DNA from 3 places in the Testudinibacter sp. P27/CKL/0425 genome. Region 1 is predicted to be linked to each of the others. Evidence: riboswitches for the same ligand, from Rfam matches in the RefSeq annotation. Region 1 holds a riboswitch; each other region holds the start of a gene.
The links. A riboswitch is a leader RNA that binds a small molecule or an ion and turns the genes downstream of it on or off. The one in region 1 is predicted to bind thiamine pyrophosphate.

Region 1 (6,082 bases):
ATAATCACGCACTTCTTGTGAAATTCTCATCGAGCAGAATTTTGGCCCGCACATCGAACAAAAATGGGTGACCTTGCCGGATTCTTGTGGCAGTGTTTCGTCGTGGTAGGCGCGTGCGGTGTCGGGATCGAGCGACAAATTAAACTGATCCTCCCAACGAAATTCAAACCGCGCTTTCGACATTGCATTATCGCGGATTTGTGCCGCGGGGTGTCCTTTGGCAAGGTCAGCCGCGTGGGCGGCAATTTTATAGGTGATTAGCCCCTGTTTCACGTCCTCTTTATCCGGCAAGCCCAAATGTTCTTTCGGCGTCACATAACACAACATGGCGCAACCGAACCAGCCGATCATCGCCGCGCCAATGCCTGAAGTGAAATGGTCGTAACCCGGTGCGATATCGGTGGTGAGTGGCCCGAGCGTATAAAACGGCGCTTCATGGCAGTGCCGTAGCTCTTCTTCCATGTTGCGTTGAATCATCTGCATCGGGATATGCCCCGGCCCTTCGATCATCACTTGCACATCATATTCCCAGGCGATTTTAGTCAGTTCGCCGAGCGTGTATAATTCGGCAAATTGTGCCTCATCATTAGCGTCTTGAATTGAGCCCGGGCGCAAACCGTCGCCGAGCGATAGCGCCACATCGTAGGCAGCGCAAATTTCACAGATTTCACGAAAATGGGTATATAAAAAATTTTCTTGATGGTGGGAAAGACACCATTTCGCCATAATCGAACCGCCACGAGAAACAATTCCGGTGAGGCGTTTGGCGGTCATCGGCACATAGCGCAGCAGTGTGCCGGCGTGAATGGTGAAGTAGTCCACGCCCTGTTCCGCTTGTTCGATTAAGGTGTCTTTAAATACTTCCCAAGTGAGATTTTCGGCAATGCCTTTGACTTTTTCGAGCGCTTGATACAGTGGCACTGTGCCAATCGGCACCGGGCTGTTGCGTAGAATCCATTCACGGGTTTCGTGAATGTTGCGCCCAGTGGAGAGATCCATCACCGTATCCGCGCCCCAGCGGGTTGCCCACACCAATTTTTCCACTTCCTCCTCAATTGATGAAGTGACCGCCGAATTTCCGATGTTGGCGTTCACTTTCACTAAAAAATTACGCCCGATAATCATCGGTTCGGATTCGGGATGATTGATGTTACAAGGAATAATCGCGCGTCCGGCGGCGACTTCTTGACGCACAAATTCAGGGGTGATTTCAGCGGGTAACTTAGCGCCGAAGGCTTGTCCGGGGTGTTGTTGAAGCAATACCGCACTTTCCATCCGCGATCTGCCCATATTTTCACGAATCGCGATAAATTCCATTTCAGGCGTGATGATACCTTGGCGGGCGTAATGCAGTTGGGTCACGATTTTGCCGGCTTGTGCGCGTCGTGCCGGGCGCTGTAGCCGAAAGCGAAGCTCATCAAGTGTGTTGTCTTGCTGTCGTGATCGGGTGTAACTTGAGCTGACCGTACTTAGGGTTTCGGTGTCTTGTCGTTCGGCGATCCACGCCTGCCGAAGTGCGGTAATGCTTCGATTGACATTAATGGTTTGTGATTCGTCGCCGTATACACCGGAGGTATCATACACTGGAATCGCTTCGTTCGGCTCGAATTGTGGATTGAGCTTATCGCCGCCGACGAGTGTTGGGTTTAGTTGAATTTCGCGCATCGGCACGCGCAGATCAGGGCGTGAACCTTGCAGATAAATTCGTTTGGAATTGGGATAAGGCGTCCCTTTCAAACTGCGGATAAATTGTTGCGCCGCTTCGCGTTTTTGGCGACGGCTATTTTTTTCGACATAAATAATGGTGTCAGACATGGCAAGTTCCTTTATGCAAAATAAGCGATAACAAGCTTGTCTGGAGCGGAAGAACACAAACAGCAATAGTGCTGTTGATGACAACTCAAGTGCGGTTTATTGAGGTTAGAAAATCATCATGAGGCAAAATGGATGATTGACTTGTTCCCTTCGCAGGTCTTAACCCGAGCAGGTTCTACGGATCCCGATTTACGGTCTCAGCCAATCGCAATTGGCACTCCGACAAGAACCGGCAGTATAGGCAACTGGCGGAACGCAGGCAATGGCTAAGATTGAAAAGTGTGATTTCGGTAGGGTTTTCACAGAAATCAGCACTTGAACCAGGGCAAAGTGCGGTTTGAAACCGCACTTGAAAGGCTAAAAAATATTATTAGTGCTGTTCCAATTCTTCATCTGACGGCCAGGCGGCACCGACCACCGCTTTGACCAAGGTTGCCAGCGGAATGGCGAAAAATACGCCCCAAAACCCCCATAAGCCGCCGAAAATCAGTACTGCTAAAATAATAATTAACGGATGCAGATTCACGGCTTCCGAGAACAATACCGGCACTAATAAATTGCCGTCCAGAATTTGAATAATTAAATAGCCTAGCATTAAATACCAGAAAGCCGGGGTTACGCCGAATTGTACCAGCGCCACTAAGGCAATCGGAATTGTGATCAACACCGCGCCAACGTAAGGCACTAACACCGATAAACCGACGCCAAGCGCCAACAGCAATGGGTAGCGAAGCCCGAAAAAGAGGAACAGAATATAAGTGACGGCGCCGACAATCACAATTTCCATAAATTTTCCGCGAATATAATTGGAAATCTGGGTTTTCATTTCCAGCCAAACTTGCGAGGCTAAAGTGCGGTTGCGCGGCAGAAAGCGCATCACGCCTAGAATTAATTCATTTTTATCTTTAACCAAGAAAAACACCATTAGCGGCACTAAGAACGCATAAATCCCGATAGTTACCAGACTGAGCAGTGAGGAAAGCGAATAACGCAGCGCGGATTCGCCGAATGCCAACAGTTTAACGCGTGCATTGCTAAACAGTGCGTCTAACATCGGATAGTCGATCAGGTCAGGGTAGTGTTCCGGCAGGGTCAACAGCCATTCGTGCAGCTGGTTGATCATGTTCGGCAAATCTTGCACCAGCGAGATAGTTTGCGTCCACAGCCGCGGTACGACAACAATCATAATAAACACAATCAGCGTGACGAACAGCAACAGCGTGATGCTAACCGAGGCGATTCGTGGTAGTTTAAGTTTCTGCGACAGAAATGTGATCGGCGTTTCCAATAAATACGCCAACACTAGCGCGATCAGCAATGGTGCGATAATATCGCTAAAAAAATAGATGGCAACGAAAAGGAAAAATAAGATGGCAAACAGCCCCAAGGCTTGTGGATCAGTAAAGCGGCGTTTATACCATTTTTGAAACATTTCCCACATAGGCGTTTTCCTGTTGTTAAGTGTAGAGTCAAGTAAATCAGACTTTTTGATTATAACAAGTTATTGACTCAAAGGAAGATTAAAACTATTTTCACACCGACAAAAATTAATTAAGGAGAGCAGCATGAGCGTAAAAATTTTACATAATCCAAAATGTTCCAAGAGCCGTGAAACCCTAAAATTGTTGCAAGAGCGCGGAATTCAGCCTGAAATCGAACTTTATTCGCAAAAACAGTATTCGGTGAGCGAATTGCAACAGATTCGCCGCCAACTGGGGATCGATGACGTTCGGAAAATGATGCGGGTGAATGACGAGTTATACCGCACTTTGGGTCTGGATGATCCGGAATTTACTCAGGAGCAGCGATTAGCAGCGATCGCACAAAATCCGGCGCTGTTGGAACGCCCGATTGTGATCAACGGCGATCAGGCGCGGTTTGGGCGTCCGCCGGAAGCCGTGTTGGAAATTTTATAAATTCAGGCAGTGTTTGACAAACGGGATGGTCAATTTGCGTTTCGCCTGCAGTGAGGCTTCATCCAGCTGTTGCAGGGTGTTGAACAGGCTGCGGGTGTCGCGCTCTAGCCGTTTGAGTAAAAACAGCCCGACTTCGTCCGGCAGCTCCAGCCCGCGCAGGTAAGCGCGTTGTTGCAGCACTTTGAGTTTTTGGGTTTCATCCAGCGGCAGGAGTTTATGGATTTCGCCCCAGCTGAGGCGCGAACGTAGATCGTTGAGTGAAACGGCGAGATTACGCGGGGAGCTGTCGGCACTCAGAATGAGGGTGGTGTGCTTTTGCTCCTTGATCCGATTATATAAATCGAAAAGTGCGGTTTCCCATTTTACCTGCCCGGCGATCATTTGCAGATCGTCGATACACACCAAATCCTGATTTTCCAGATTATCCAGCACGTCCGGAGAAAAATGCACCGCGTGTTTCAGCGGAATAAAACTGGCACTGCCGCCGCGGTCAAAGCGTTCGTGGCAGCAGGCTTTGAGTAAGTGGCTTTTTCCGCTGCCGTTTTCGCCATATAAATAGAAAAATTGTTGCTGCGGTTGTTGCAATTGACGACGCAAACTGTCCAACAGCAGGCGATTATTCTCCGCGTAAAAATTATCGAGAGTCAAATCGTCCGCTTGTTGGATAGGAAGTGTGAGTTGTATTGCTGTCGTCAAACGCTCACCTGGTCTTTCGATTAAATCATGGTTTCTTCTTTGGCGCGTGGCAAGACCAGATTCATAATCACCGCAACGATCGCACATAAGCTGATGCCTTTTAACGATACTTCGCCGACATTTAGCATCATGCCGCCGATGCCGAAGGTCATTACCACCGAGATAATACACAGATTACGCGGCTCGGACACATTCACCTGCGCTTTGATCAAGGTGCTCATCCCGACCACCGCAATTGAACCGAATACCAACATCATAATCCCGCCCATTACGATAGTCGGAATGGTAGACAAGAAGGCGCCGACTTTGCCGCAGAATGAAATCGCAATCGCCCAACACGCCGCCCAAGTCATAATATTCGGATTGAAGTTACGGGTCAGCATCACTGCGCCGGTTACTTCGGCGTAAGTGGTGTTCGGTGGGCCGCCCAAGAATGAAGCGGCAGACGTCGCGATGCCGTCACCAAGCAAAGTGCGGTGCAAGCCCGGTTTTTTTAAGAAATCTTTGCCGGTCACCGAGCTGATCGCCATAATGCCGCCGACGTGCTCAATTGCCGGTGCAATTGCAATCGGCAATAAATACAAAATCGCTTCCAGTTTAAATTCCGGCGTGGTTAAAGTCGGCACGCTAAACCAAGCGGCGTTGCTGACGGCGCTGAAATCAACCAGCCCCATGGTCAATGCCAAAATATAGCCGACTGCGATGCCGAACATAATCGGCACTAATTTCAGTAAGCCTTTGGCGAACACAGCCACCACCAGTGTGGTGATCAAGGTCGCCATCGAAACCAGAACAGCTTGTTCATACGGATAAAGCTGGGAACCGTCGCCGCCTTTGCCGATTGCCATATTCACCGCGAGCGGCGCAAGCCCCATGCCGATAATGATGATAATCGGCCCGACCACTACCGGCGGGAACACGCGTTGTAAAATCGCCGCGCCTTTCAGTTTCACCAAGGCGCTCAAAGCGACATACACCAAACCGGCGCCCATCAAGCCGCCCATGGTCACCGGCAAGCCCCAGGTGGCGATGCCGTATTGCATCGGCGCAATAAAGGCGAAAGAAGAGGCGAGGAAAATCGGTACTTGACGGCGGGTGCACAGTTGGAACAGCAACGTGCCGACACCGGCGGTTAAAAGTGCGGTATTACTGTCAAGCCCGACAATTAAAGGCACTAACACCAATGCGCCGAAGGCGACAAACAGCATTTGCAGCCCGACGAAAGCCTGTTTCGGTAAACTTTGTGCCGGCAAATCGTCGTGAGCCGGAATTGAATTTTGCATGATGAATTTTCCGTTGCAGAAAGAGGTTATTTAGTACCGAAAATTTTATCACCGGCATCGCCCAAGCCCGGAATGATATAACCTTGTTCGTTCAAGTGATCGTCGATAGACGCGGTGTACAGCTCAACATCCGGGTGCGCTTTTTCCAACACCGCAATCCCTTCCGGTGCGGCAACCAGCACCAACACTTTGATGTGGCGGCAGCCTTTGGCTTTCAACAAATCAATGGTCGCGACCATCGAACCGCCGGTTGCCAACATCGGATCAACCACAATCGCTAACCGCTCTTCCAGATCGCCCGCCAGTTTTTGAAAATAAGGCACCGGCTCTAAGGTTTCTTCATTGCGGTACATCCCGACCACGCTGATTCTG
Region 2 (6,082 bases), 100 kb from region 1:
ACTAAACCTTATCAACAAGCCGTTGATTCATAAGACGATTTACCGTCTATTCTTGCTCTGCCACCAAAAACCGCGCTTTTGCCCGTTCAACAGCCGTGCGCAATCGTTGAGCCAATGCCTCTTTCGATGGCAACACCGTTAAATATTCTGCAATGTGAATACCTGAGTGTTTTAAATCCAGCAACTCCACTTGTTCGGTTTTTTTCGAGGTGCAGAGAATAATGCCCAGTGGTGGGTTTTCCCCCTCTTCCTGCTCGTGTTTCGCCAACCATGCCAAATACAGTTCCATTTGGCTTTTGTGGGCGTAGTTAAACGCTTCGGTTTTTAATTCAATTGCCACCAGCCGTTTGAGCTTGCGGTTGTAGAATAACAGGTCGATATAGAAATCATCTTGATCAATCTGAATGCGCTTTTGGCGCGCCACAAAACTAAAGCCTGAGCCTAATTCCAACAGGAATTGTTCAATCTCACGCAAAATGGCATCTTCCAGATCTTTTTCCATATAGCGATCGCTCAAGTCGAGGAAATCCAGCACATACGGATCTTTCAACACCAGCGATTGATTATATTCGCCTCTTTCACGCAGCATGCTCAATTCCTGAATCAGCGTTTCGTCTGATTGCTTTGAAATTGCCGTGCGTTCAAAAAGCAACGCACCAATGCGTTCATCTAATGTGCGTGTGCTCCAGCGCTCTTGTGCCGCCATGGTGGCATAAAATTCACGCTTGAGCGGATCGTCAATGTAAATCAGCGTTTTAAAATGCGTCCAGCTCAATTGTCCACGCAGTGCGTGAACAATCTCAACATCAGCAAATGTTTCTGCAAACTTCACGCAGTAGGCGAGCTGTGTTCTACTCCAACCTTTACCAAACTGTTGCGTTAAATTTTTCGCTAAACTGCGGATAATTTCTTGTCCGTAACTAGCCCGTTCACCCGATAAAATATGCTGGTTAATCCGCTGTCCGATATGCCAATACAGCAAGGTCAACTCGGCATTCACCGACACTGCCATGCGTTGTTTAGACGCGTGGATCAGATCAGCAATTTCATGCATAAAATGTTCTGGTGTGTGGGCAACAAGTGCAGTTTTGTTTTCGTGCATACGGCGGCAGTCCTATCATGCTATTTTGCGAATGCCGCAGGCAACGCATTAAGATCTAAAATCACTTGTTGATCGTCCAACAACAGTGCCGGGATCCCAATATAGCCGTGTTGCTTGGCTTCGTTAAACGCCGCGTGGTTGTCGCGCAATTTCAGAAAGCGTTTGAAATTGGCAAGATTCGCCAACACCTCAACCGCTTCATACTCCACATTCAATTGCTGCAACGCCGCCACAAACGGGGCGGTGTCGGGGCAGGTTTCGGCAAAAAACAGAATAGGCTTCGTCATCATTTTTTACACCCTGGAAAGCCCAGCGCTTCACGGCTGGCATAATAGGCTTCGGCAACGCCTTTGGTTAGCGCACGAATGCGCAAAATATAGCGTTGGCGTTCGGTAACGGAAATCGCTTTGCGAGCATCAAGCATGTTGAAGCTGTGCGCCGCTTTTAAAATACGTTCATATGCGGGCAATGGCAGTGGTTTTTCTAGCGCCAGCAGTTCTTGCGCTTCTTTTTCGTATTGCTCAAAGCAGTAGAATAAAAAGTCGGTGTTGGCGTATTCAAAGTTGTAGGTTGATTGCTCCACTTCGTTTTGGTGGAACACATCGCCGTAGGTGGTTTTGCCTAACGGACCGTCGGAGTAAACCAGATCATACACGCTGTCCACGCCTTGAATATACATTGCCAAACGCTCTAGCCCGTAGGTGATTTCACCTGTCACGGGTTTGCACTCTAAGCCGCCCACTTGTTGGAAATAGGTGAATTGAGTCACTTCCATGCCGTTCAGCCACACTTCCCAGCCTAAGCCCCATGCGCCTAGGGTTGGGTTTTCCCAGTTATCTTCCACAAAGCGAATATCGTTTTGGGTCGGGTCAAAGCCGAGCATTTTCAGGCTGTCTAAATACAGTTCTTGAATGTTGTCAGGGGAGGGTTTAATCACCACTTGGAATTGATAATAGTGCTGCAAGCGGTTCGGGTTTTCACCGTAGCGCCCGTCAGTTGGGCGGCGTGAAGGCTGCACATAGGCAAACGCCATTGGCTCTGGCCCTAATGCGCGCAAACAGGTCATCGGGTGTGATGTGCCTGCGCCCACTTCCATATCAAACGGTTGAACCACGGTGCAACCTTGTTTTGCCCAGTAATCTTGTAAGGCAAGAATCATGCCCTGAAAAGTTTTAACGTTAAATGTTGAACTCATATCTGCTTCTTTTTAGTGAATAGAAAATGGCGGCTATTATACTTGAATTTAGGCGAAAGGTCATGAATTTGCGCACGGAAAATGCGGAAATGTCAACGTACGGCTGCCGCCAAACCGCACTTTAATCCATTGCGATTATAGCCGATAGATCCCAACCAAATAGGCTTGATCGAGAATATGCCCCTGCATCGCAAAATGCAGATCGTTAAAGCCGAAGCCTTGCGGCAGATCCAGCTCGCAATCAAGGGCATACACATACAATTCATAGCGATGATCAGCATTCGGCGGTGCCATGCCGCCATAACATGAGGCTTCTTCCACCGACAACCCACCGAGTTTGCCCGACCAGCTGTTGCGCCCTTGTACATAATCGTTAGCGGAAAGGCTGTCATTTTCCGCCAGCGATGTGCGTGTTAAATTCGCCACCAACCAGTGAATCCACACATAGCCTGCTGCGCCCACCGCGTCTTTATCTTCTAACACCAACGCGAACGATTTTGTGCCTGCCGGCGCATCGCTGATTTCCAGTGGAATGGAATAATTCGGCATGCCGTTTGGGCTGAATTGGCTGCCACGCTTGCCATATTGATCGGCAAAATAGCCGTTTTCGATTGCTGCACTACTGACTTTCATTCTTACCTCCTTTTCGGATTAACACTTTCAATCATCTTAGCATTCCTTGGCGTTTTACCGAACAGATTATGCGCAAGATATGATCGACTTCAAATTTATGCGCGAAAATCATTGCCTTGTACGGATAATTTTTATAGATTAAGCGTTCATTAGTCGGGGTGCTACATTATTGATATTCAAGGTGGCTGAGATGATACCCGTGAACCTGAACCAGATAATGCTGACGTAGGAAACTATCAATATGATGCCAATCTTAACCGCACTTCGCCTGTTTTCCGCCCGATACACCGTTATTCGCATTCTGTCCGCTAGTTTTCGGAACTTGCCAGATGGTTGCGGTCGATATTCGTAGTTTGACCCTGTGCTTCAACGGGCAGCCGCTGTTCGCTGATTTTCACTTTTCGCTGTTGCAACACCAGTGGACGGTGTTGCTTGGGCGTTCGGGCGTAGGCAAATCGACATTACTACGAGCGATTGCCGGTTTGGAAAACGATGCGATTCAACAAGGCGAGGTGGTGTTTCCGCGCCCGCTGAAACTGGCGTGGCTCGCACAGCAAGATTCGCTCTATCCGTGGCTGTCGGTTGTGGACAATGTGCAACTGCAACACCACCTCACGAGCACCAAAACCGCTGAAACCACTGCGCAAGCGGAACAACTGCTCGCGGCAGTGCAAATGGGCGCACACCGCCACAAGCCCTGTTATCAGCTGTCTGGAGGGCAGCGGCAACGGGTGGCGCTGGCGCGCACTTTAATGCAAAACGCTGATTTAATTTTAATGGACGAACCGTTTTCGGCGCTCGATGCGGTTACCCGTTTGCAATTACAAGATTTAGCCTGCGAATTACTGCACGACAAAACCGTGCTGTTGATCACCCACGATCCGCAAGAAGCCATTCGGCTGGCGGATCGGATTGCGATTTTGCACGATCCGACTCAACCGATTGAAGATCTGATCGAAGCCAAAGCCCAGCTTGCGAATAACCCGAAACCACGTCAAGCCAATGCTCAAACGCTTGCGTTGCAGCAAGATTTATTCGCCCGATTAATGCAAGGCGGCACACCATGAAACGCCTCAACGCGTTCAGAAAACTGCTGTTGTTGACCGCACTTTTATTGTTGCTGTGGCAAAGTGCGGTCAGCTTGTTTGAATTGCCGCACTATTTACTGCCCTCGCCTGTTGCGGTGTTGCAGCAACTGCTACAACACCCTGCAATGCTGTTGCAACACGCACAGATTACCGCACTTGAGATCCTTATCGGCTTGCTGCTCGGCTTTTTGCTCGGGCTAGGCTCGGCATTGTTGCTGTCGCTGTCTGCGCCCGTCTCTGCCCTGTTAATGCCGTTATTGGTGATCTCACAAGCGATCCCCGTGTTTGCGATTGCGCCGCTGTTGGTGCTGTGGTTTGGTTACGGCATGGCATCAAAAATTGTGATGACGGTGCTGATTATCTACTTCCCTGTGACTGCCGCCTGCTATGACGGGCTGCGCAACACGCCGCAAGCGTGGCTCGATCTCGCCCGCACAATGCAAGTCAGCCGCCTGCAATTGTTGTTCAAGGTGCGGTTGCCCGCTGCGCTGCCTGCGTTGGCATCAGGCTTGCGGATTGCGGTGTCGGTTGCGCCAATTGGGGCGATTGTGGGTGAGTGGGTCGGTTCATCAGAAGGCTTGGGCTATGTGATGCTGCAAGCCAACGCCCGAATGCAGGTGGATTTAATGTTCGCCGCGCTATTTTTGCTGATCCTGATGGCGCTTGCGCTGTATTTTGCAGTCGATCGTCTGCTGCGTCGTGCGATCCCGTGGGTTTCACAACTGCGCTAATCCGGCGCAGGTTACTATAAGGAGTTTTGATGTCTGTCGTTCAACAACTGATTAAACATGCCGCACCACACTGGCAGGATTACACCCAACACGCTTTCGTGCGCCAATTGGCAACAGGCACGCTGAAGCCCGAACAGTTTCAGCACTATTTAAAACAGGATTATCTGTATCTGTTCCACTATAACCGCGCGTTGGCGCTAACGCTGTTTAAAGCCGAGGATTTTGCGCAAATGGCGCAAGCTAATCAGGCGATCAGCATTTTATTGCAAGAAATTCAGCTGCATATCGCCTTTTGCCAGCAATGGGGCATCAGCGAAGCGGAGCTGGCACAAACGCCCGAATCGCCTGCTTGTGTAGCCTATACCCGCTATGTGTTGGATTGCGGCATGAACGGCAGCCTTGCGGATCTCTACGCCGCCATTGCCCCTTGTGCGATTGGCTATGCCGAGATTGCACGTTGGATTGTCGAACAGCAACTCAGCCCTGCACATAACCCCTATCAAGCGTGGATTGATGCCTATGCCGCTGACGATTTTCAGCAAAGTGCGGTTCAACTCTCTGCTTTGCTTGATTCCCTTTGCCACGATCTCAACCCCAAACAGCTTGCAAAAGTACAACAGATTTTCACCACTGCCACCCGCATGGAACGTGCTTTTTGGCAAATGGGCTTAGACCGCACTTAACCTTTAACCGAGGAGATTTTAATGAAAACATTACTCACCTTTTTCACCGCATTGTGTTTATTCAGCCAGCCGTTATACGCCAACGAAAAAATCACGCTGATGCTCGATTGGTTCGTCAACCCTGATCATGCCGCGCTGATTGTGGCACAACAAAAAGGCTACTTTGCCAAACAAGGCTTGGCGGTTGAGATTATCGAGCCTGCCGATCCGTCGATGCCGCCGAAATTGGTTGCCGCAGGCAAGGCGGATTTAGCGGTGGATTACCAGCCGCAACTGCAAATGCAAGTGGCGGAAGGCTTGCCATTGGTGCGCGTTGGCACACTGGTTTCCACACCACTGAACAGTTTGGTGGTGCTCAAAAGCAGTAACATTCGCTCGCCTGCCGATTTAAAAGGCAAAAAAGTGGGCTATTCGGTCAGCGGTTTTGAAACCAGCTTACTGCAAGCGATGCTAGCAAACCATGGCTTAACGCCAAACGATGTAACAATGGTGAATGTGAATTGGTCGCTTTCGCCGTCACTGATCAGTGAGCAAGTGGACGCGGTGATCGGCGCATTTCGTAACTTTGAACTGAATCAAATGGATTTGGAAAAACAGCCCGGTTTAGCGTTTTACCCTGAAGAACACGGCGTGCCTGCCTATGATGAACT
Region 3 (6,082 bases), 1.3 Mb from region 1:
AAACACAGCATAAAAATCAGCGCAAATACCGGCAACAATTGCGGGCGCAGGTATGGCAATTCAATTAAGCGCAAGAAATCAGCGTTGCGGATATTCAGTTGCGCCGCCAGTTGCCGTTGTTGTACCGGAATGCTGTGCAGCGTTTGCAGAAAAATTTTGCTGGCAAGCGGCAGGTTGAAAAACAGGTGCGCAATCAGAATGCCGCTTAAGCCGTAAAACGACGGTTGCCAGTTGATTCCCAGCCACTGCAAACCTTGCAGCAGCCAGCCGGACAGCCCGTAAACCCCGATTAAGCCGAACACCGCCACCAGCACTGGCAGCACGAAAGTAAGTGAAAACACTTTCAATAAAATCGCTTTGCCGATAAACGTGCGGTAATACAGGGCGTGCGCGGTCAGCAGCCCCGCCGTCACCGACAACAGCGCCGAGAGCAGCGCCTGCCGGAAGCTGAATTTCAGGATATGCCAAAAATAGGGATCGTCAAACAGCAGCGTCCAACTGTCGGACTGGCTGTGTTGCAACAATTGCCACAGGCTGTTGGCATAAAACAGCAATAAAAAACTCACCACTGCCAAGCCGGGCAGGCAGTGGGAGAGGGGCAGACGCAATTTTCGCATTGTCAGATTATTGGCTTAACGCTTGCTGCCAAACCTGAATTTGCGCTTTGCCAACCGCTTTTTCAGGGAATGGCACCGCTAAGGTTTTAACGGGTGTGAATTGATCAAAGTGCGGTTCGATCTCGGTTTTGATCACAGGCAACATGATATTGTGTAATGCGATAATTTTTTGCGCTTCGGGGTTTACCAAAAAAGCTAAAAATTGATCTGCCAGCGCAGGCTGTTGGCTACTCGCCAGTTTCGCCGCCAGCTCGATTTGTACGATATGCCCTTCGGCAAATTCAGCCGCTCGATAGCGATCGTCTTGCTCATCGATTTGATGATACAGCGGTGAAGTGTTGTAACTCAGCACTAAATCCGATTCGCCTTTCAAAAAAGCACCGTAAGTTTCCGACCAGCCCTTGCCAACAGTCACCGTGTGTTTTGCCAGTGTTTGCCAAGCGGTTGCCACTTGATCTTGCGGATAGACCGCATTCACCCACGCCAATAAGCCGCGCCCGACGGTGCTGGTGCGCGGATCTTGATAAATCACCCGCAGATCTTGGCGCTCCACCAATTCGGTTAAACTTTTGGGCGGATTGGTGAGGGTGTGTTGGTTATAAATAAACGCATATTGCCCGTAGTCATATGGCAGGAAAGTGCGGTCAGTCCATTCGATCGGCAGCGCAAGCGGGCTTAAATCCACGCTGTTTTCGGCAAATAGTTTTGATTCGTGCGCTTCAGGCAGTAAATTATTGTCTAAACCGATCACCACATCGGCTTTGCTGTTTTTCGCCTCCAAACGCAGGCGGTTAAACAGGGTTACGCCGTCTTCAAACGGTACGAATTTCAGATCGCACTGGCACTGCTGTTCAAACGCCTGTTCCAGCTTCGGACCCGGTCCCCATTCGGAAGTGAAAGAGTCGTAGCTGTAAACCGTCAAGTGCGGTCTGTCTTGGCTTAATGCGGTGTGGCTGAATGCCAGAAATAGGGCGGAAGCGGTTAGTTTGGTCAGTAAAGAAGACATATTGAACATCCTTTTATCATAAAACGATAAGAAAGAATTCAAGTGCGGTATTTGGCAAGAAACACGATCTCAAATCCCTTCGCTGCTACTAATCAGATCAGGTTCAATGGGTATTTCTCAGCGTTATCATCGCCATAAAAAAATGGACAAGATAATGCACCCCAATGAGAGTGCGGCTATCTTATCCAAAAGAAAAACGAAAGAAAAGCCCTAATCGTGCTATTCGATCTTATCCGGCCAGCCGCTGGTGTCGACTTGTGGATATTGCATATTCAGCTTGCGCAAGGTGTCGAGCAGAATTTTCGTGATAATGACATTGCGTCCGGATTTGGAATCGGCAGGGATTACATACCACGGCGCATATTCGGTCGAGGTTTCGTTGATCACGCGTTGGTATTGTTGTTGGAAATCGTCCCACAATTTACGGTCGTCCAGATCACCGAGATTGAATTTCCAATTTTTCTCCGGATTATCCAACCGCTCTTGCAACCGCTCTTGTTGTTCGTCTTTAGAGATATGCAAAAAGAATTTGAGGATCACCGTGCCGGTTTCGCTTAACAGCCGTTCAAAATCGTTAATATGGCGCAGGCGGCGTTTTTCCTCATCATCGCTGATCCAGCCTTTGACTTTAGTCACCAATACATCTTCATAATGGCTACGGTTGAAAATAACGATTTCGCCGCGGCGCGGCACCACATTGTGCACCCGCCACAGATAATCGCGATCCAATTCGTTAGTGGTCGGTGCTTCAAAATAGGCGGTGCGCACCGCCAGCGGATCGACACTTTGAAATACCGCGCGGATAGTACCGTCTTTTCCGGAGGTGTCCATGCCTTGCAGCACGATCAACACTTTGCGCTGATGTTCGGCATACAGCAAATCTTGCAGATGATCCAACTCCGGCGACAAGCTGCTCAGAATTGCATTGCGTTCCTCTTTGGTTTCGGCAACATCTTTTTTGCCGTTGGTCGAGAAATTTTTGATATTGAATTTATTTTTACCGTCAAAGCGGTAATTTTTCAGGTCGAATGCCATAATTTTATCCTTAATTAACCGCTTGATATTGAATTTCAGGCACGGCGAAATGGCGTGCAAACAGCTCCGGTTGCTTTAATACATCTTGTAAAGAGTATTGGGAAAGGTATTTATAGAATGCGTCCAACGCCAATTCAAAAATGGACGGCAACTGGCAAACCGGCGCAATACAACAGACCACGCCATGATCGCGGCAGCGAACCAGTGAATCGTCACCTTCCGCCAGACGGATGACTTTTGCCAAGTTGATTTCGTGCGGTGGATGGGCGAGTTGAATCCCGCCGCCTTTGCCGCGGCGCGATAAAATCGTTTGCTGTTTGGCTAAATGGTGGATCACTTTCATTAAATGATTTTCGGAAATTTGATAGGCGGTTGCAATTTCCTGAATCGTACACAGGCGATCGTTATTTAATGCCAGATAAATCAAAACCCGCAGGTTGTAATCGGTAAATTTGCTTAGTTTCATGTCACTCTTTCACTATTTTAATTTTAATCTCGATGAAATTTTAGCATAACTCACCTGCGGTAAGTTGATTATTGTCAATCGGAGCCGGATAAAATTGCAGTTTAAAACTCGAATTTGTGAACTAAATTCCAAAATAGTCCTCTTTTTTAACCAAAATGGCGATTGATAAAATTTGGCATAGTAGCCAAAAATGTGGCTGATTTTGAGATCTAAGCTTCTATTAGACATTTTTGTGGCTACTCCTCTTAAAGCGCTAGTTTTTCTAGCTCTTTTTATTCAAAAAATCCTGTATAAACATAATCTTATTCCTTCGGTTTAGTCCATTATGAACGGATAATTTCTGCTTTAAATCCTTAAACAGCCCTTCCAGCCGATTTGTCGTTTTTTCTATCCGTAACTCCGGGTATTTTTCAAAGACAAACAAGTAATCCATATAGCGTTTAATACTGGCATAAGCCCCTCTCAATTTGCGATGTTTATAAGGAAATTTACCCTGATTATCGGGTATATCAGACCGTTCTTCTAAGTAAGCTTTATGCTGCAAAAACCAGTGATGCAAACGGACATAAAAGTCATTTTTGTGACTCTGCTTGAGTGTTTTAACCATTGTTTTCAGTTCCTTTCCGGCAACGGATTTAGGGTTTCTCGTCAGCTTGCGAATCACCATTGCAACAAGGTGAAATTGGCACATTTGGGTTGGCGTATTAAATATATCTTTCAATAAGCCCCGTCGCCCATCGCAAGTAATAGATTGAATAATAAATCCTTTTTTACGCAATCGATTGATGGCTTTGGTATAGTAAATGTCCTTTTCGGTACGAACGATTTGGTGGTAAATCACCTTTTTTGAGCAGGAATCCATTATGACTAATACGCCGAATTGTGGCCCGAAAAAAGTGACATCCATAATAAGATTCAACATTGTGGTTTGCGGTGTGCTGAGTGGCGTTTTAGGGGCTTTTTTCAGGTGCCTTTGGATAGTCCTGACCGAACAATCATAGGTTAACGCAAGCTGCTTATACGTCTGTTTTCCGACGGTGTAATCGTGCCAGATTTGGGCGGATTGAAGGTAATTTGTGTGAGAATATGTCCGTAAACAATCCAAGCATTTATAGCGTTGCTTGCCTGAATTTTTACCGTGTTTTTTAATGTGTTCTGAACCACAGAAATAGCAATTTTTTGGTCATTTTAAAAAATCTCACTTAACGCCTTATTCTATAAGGGATTAAGCGAGATTTCAGCCACATTTTTGTCTACTATGCCTTCTTAAAATTTTTACCGGTTGAGATCAAAAAGAGCGGTTTCATCGAACCGCTCTTTGCATTAACTGTGAATGCTTAGCACTTAAAAGCCGCCCATAAAGAGCATCATTAAAGCCTGCGCGATGTTTTCTTCCGGAATAACTTCGCCGTTCAGTTTTAGCTCGCCGTTTTCCAGAATCAATTTGCTTTGATAAGCCTGGTTATCGGACGTCACCAGAATTTTTTGTTGTATCGCATCGGCAAATTGCTGTTCCATATCGGCTTTGAGGTATTCCAGCTGTTCCGCTTGGTATTCTGGTACGCTCGGATCATTGTTGATCTCGATATTAACCATGCTGGTGAGAAATTGTTCGACAGCAGGTTTGCTGATATCGGCATTTAATTCCAATTTATCGAATAACGACAGAATTTTGCCTTGCATTAAGGTCGCCGACGGGTCGGCTTTTGACAGACCCAAATCAAGCGTCAATTTGTTTTCACCTTTGTTGTTGGTCAGGCTGAACGGTTGCAGACGGATTTCCGGTTGGTTTTGTAACAACGCCAACCCCGGTGCGGCCAGTTGTTGTTCCAATTGGTGCTGGTTAACGATTTGTCCTTGGCTATATATTTCCATAATTTGATTTAACGGTTCCGCTTTCAGGTGGTTCAAATCGATATTAAATTCGATTTTTCCCAATGCTTCGCCGCCGATATATACTTCGTTCAGTTGGTTATTCAACGAAATATCGGCAAATTCACCGTTCAATTTGGTTGCATAATTGAAACGCAGAGCGCGAAGATCGGCGATCATTTTACTTTCGCTGGAATCTTTGACGGATTGCTCGGTAATTTTGATATTGTCAATGCTGAATAGCTGTTTTCCGCTCGGAATAAATTCCCATTCCGATGGTTTTAAATCGGAGTTCAGATCAATGTTTTCAGCCTGAATGGTACGCTTTAAATAGATTTTCTGGTAGTTTCGATCAAAATCTTGAACTAAATCGGTTACATTCAGCTTGTCCATTTTTGCTTTAATCAGCCCAACCCCCTTTTGGTTGGTGTCGGCTTCAATGTTGATTTCGCTGCTGTCGATTGAAAAATCATCGTTTTGGTAATCCAACGCGGCGAAAGTAGAATGTTGTGTAATTTGTTGGTTATAGCTGATCGTAAAATCACTGCTTAGAGGAGCCACCCCTTTGGAAGCTTTGAACAGCTCGGTAATGGACGGATCTTCGATAATTTCGCTGTGCGCACTGGTCATTACCGGTGCCAAACGTAGGCTTGTTAAACGTGAGAGCGGTAGCGGACCGTGTTCGGCGATTGTTTTAAACGGGATGATATATTGTTTATTATTGGTGCGGTGCGTAATAATCAGCTGATCTTCTATTTCGGTAGAGAAAAAGCTGCGTGCTAATTTGGTATTTTTGACTTCAAATTGGTATTCGTAACCGACTAATTGTTTGAAGGTTTCTTCATTGGCTTGTTGAACATATTCAGGATATTTCTCTTCCAAAATTTTACCCGAATACCATGTTCCGCCTGCCCATGTTGCGACTAAAACGGCCACAGCGCCCAGTGCCAGAGATGATTTTTTCATACGATTTCCTCTATAAACTAAAAAATAAAATAAAAGCAAAAATTGTTAAAATCATGTTGTATGTCAAATCAGTATATAGATTAGGTTACGCTTAGGCTAGCAATAATCTCACCGCACTTG

Region 2: linked by a shared signal. The riboswitch ahead of ACUHGC_RS00110 (ABC transporter ATP-binding protein) and the one ahead of thiC (phosphomethylpyrimidine synthase ThiC) in region 1 are both predicted to bind thiamine pyrophosphate.
Region 3: linked by a shared signal. The riboswitch ahead of thiB (thiamine ABC transporter substrate binding subunit) and the one ahead of thiC (phosphomethylpyrimidine synthase ThiC) in region 1 are both predicted to bind thiamine pyrophosphate.

Annotation. Positions count from the first base shown of each region.
Region 1 covers NZ_CM128801.1:2,537,411-2,543,492, reverse strand. The annotation lists gene thiC (phosphomethylpyrimidine synthase ThiC) at 1-1,815, opposite strand, end outside; TPP riboswitch at 1,944-2,047, opposite strand; gene ACUHGC_RS12470 (AI-2E family transporter) at 2,186-3,256, opposite strand; gene arsC (arsenate reductase (glutaredoxin)) at 3,381-3,731, shown strand; gene hda (DnaA inactivator Hda) at 3,726-4,427, opposite strand; gene ACUHGC_RS12455 (uracil-xanthine permease family protein) at 4,448-5,710, opposite strand; gene upp (uracil phosphoribosyltransferase) at 5,737-6,082, opposite strand, start outside.
Region 2 covers NZ_CM128801.1:22,255-28,336, forward strand. The annotation lists gene ACUHGC_RS00090 (PDDEXK nuclease domain-containing protein) at 47-1,102, opposite strand; gene ACUHGC_RS00095 (hypothetical protein) at 1,123-1,389, opposite strand; gene glyQ (glycine--tRNA ligase subunit alpha) at 1,389-2,297, opposite strand; gene ACUHGC_RS00105 (YbhB/YbcL family Raf kinase inhibitor-like protein) at 2,433-2,930, opposite strand; TPP riboswitch at 3,075-3,179, shown strand; gene ACUHGC_RS00110 (ABC transporter ATP-binding protein) at 3,260-3,997, shown strand; gene ACUHGC_RS00115 (ABC transporter permease) at 3,994-4,749, shown strand; gene tenA (thiaminase II) at 4,779-5,432, shown strand; gene ACUHGC_RS00125 (ABC transporter substrate-binding protein) at 5,454-6,082, shown strand, end outside.
Region 3 covers NZ_CM128801.1:1,202,610-1,208,691, forward strand. The annotation lists gene thiP (thiamine/thiamine pyrophosphate ABC transporter permease ThiP) at 1-617, opposite strand, end outside; gene thiB (thiamine ABC transporter substrate binding subunit) at 625-1,632, opposite strand; TPP riboswitch at 1,680-1,797, opposite strand; gene ACUHGC_RS06010 (polyphosphate kinase 2 family protein) at 1,843-2,658, opposite strand; gene ACUHGC_RS06015 (RrF2 family transcriptional regulator) at 2,669-3,124, opposite strand; gene ACUHGC_RS06020 (IS256 family transposase, variant Zn-binding type) at 3,387-4,274, opposite strand; gene ACUHGC_RS06025 (YdgA family protein) at 4,469-5,962, opposite strand.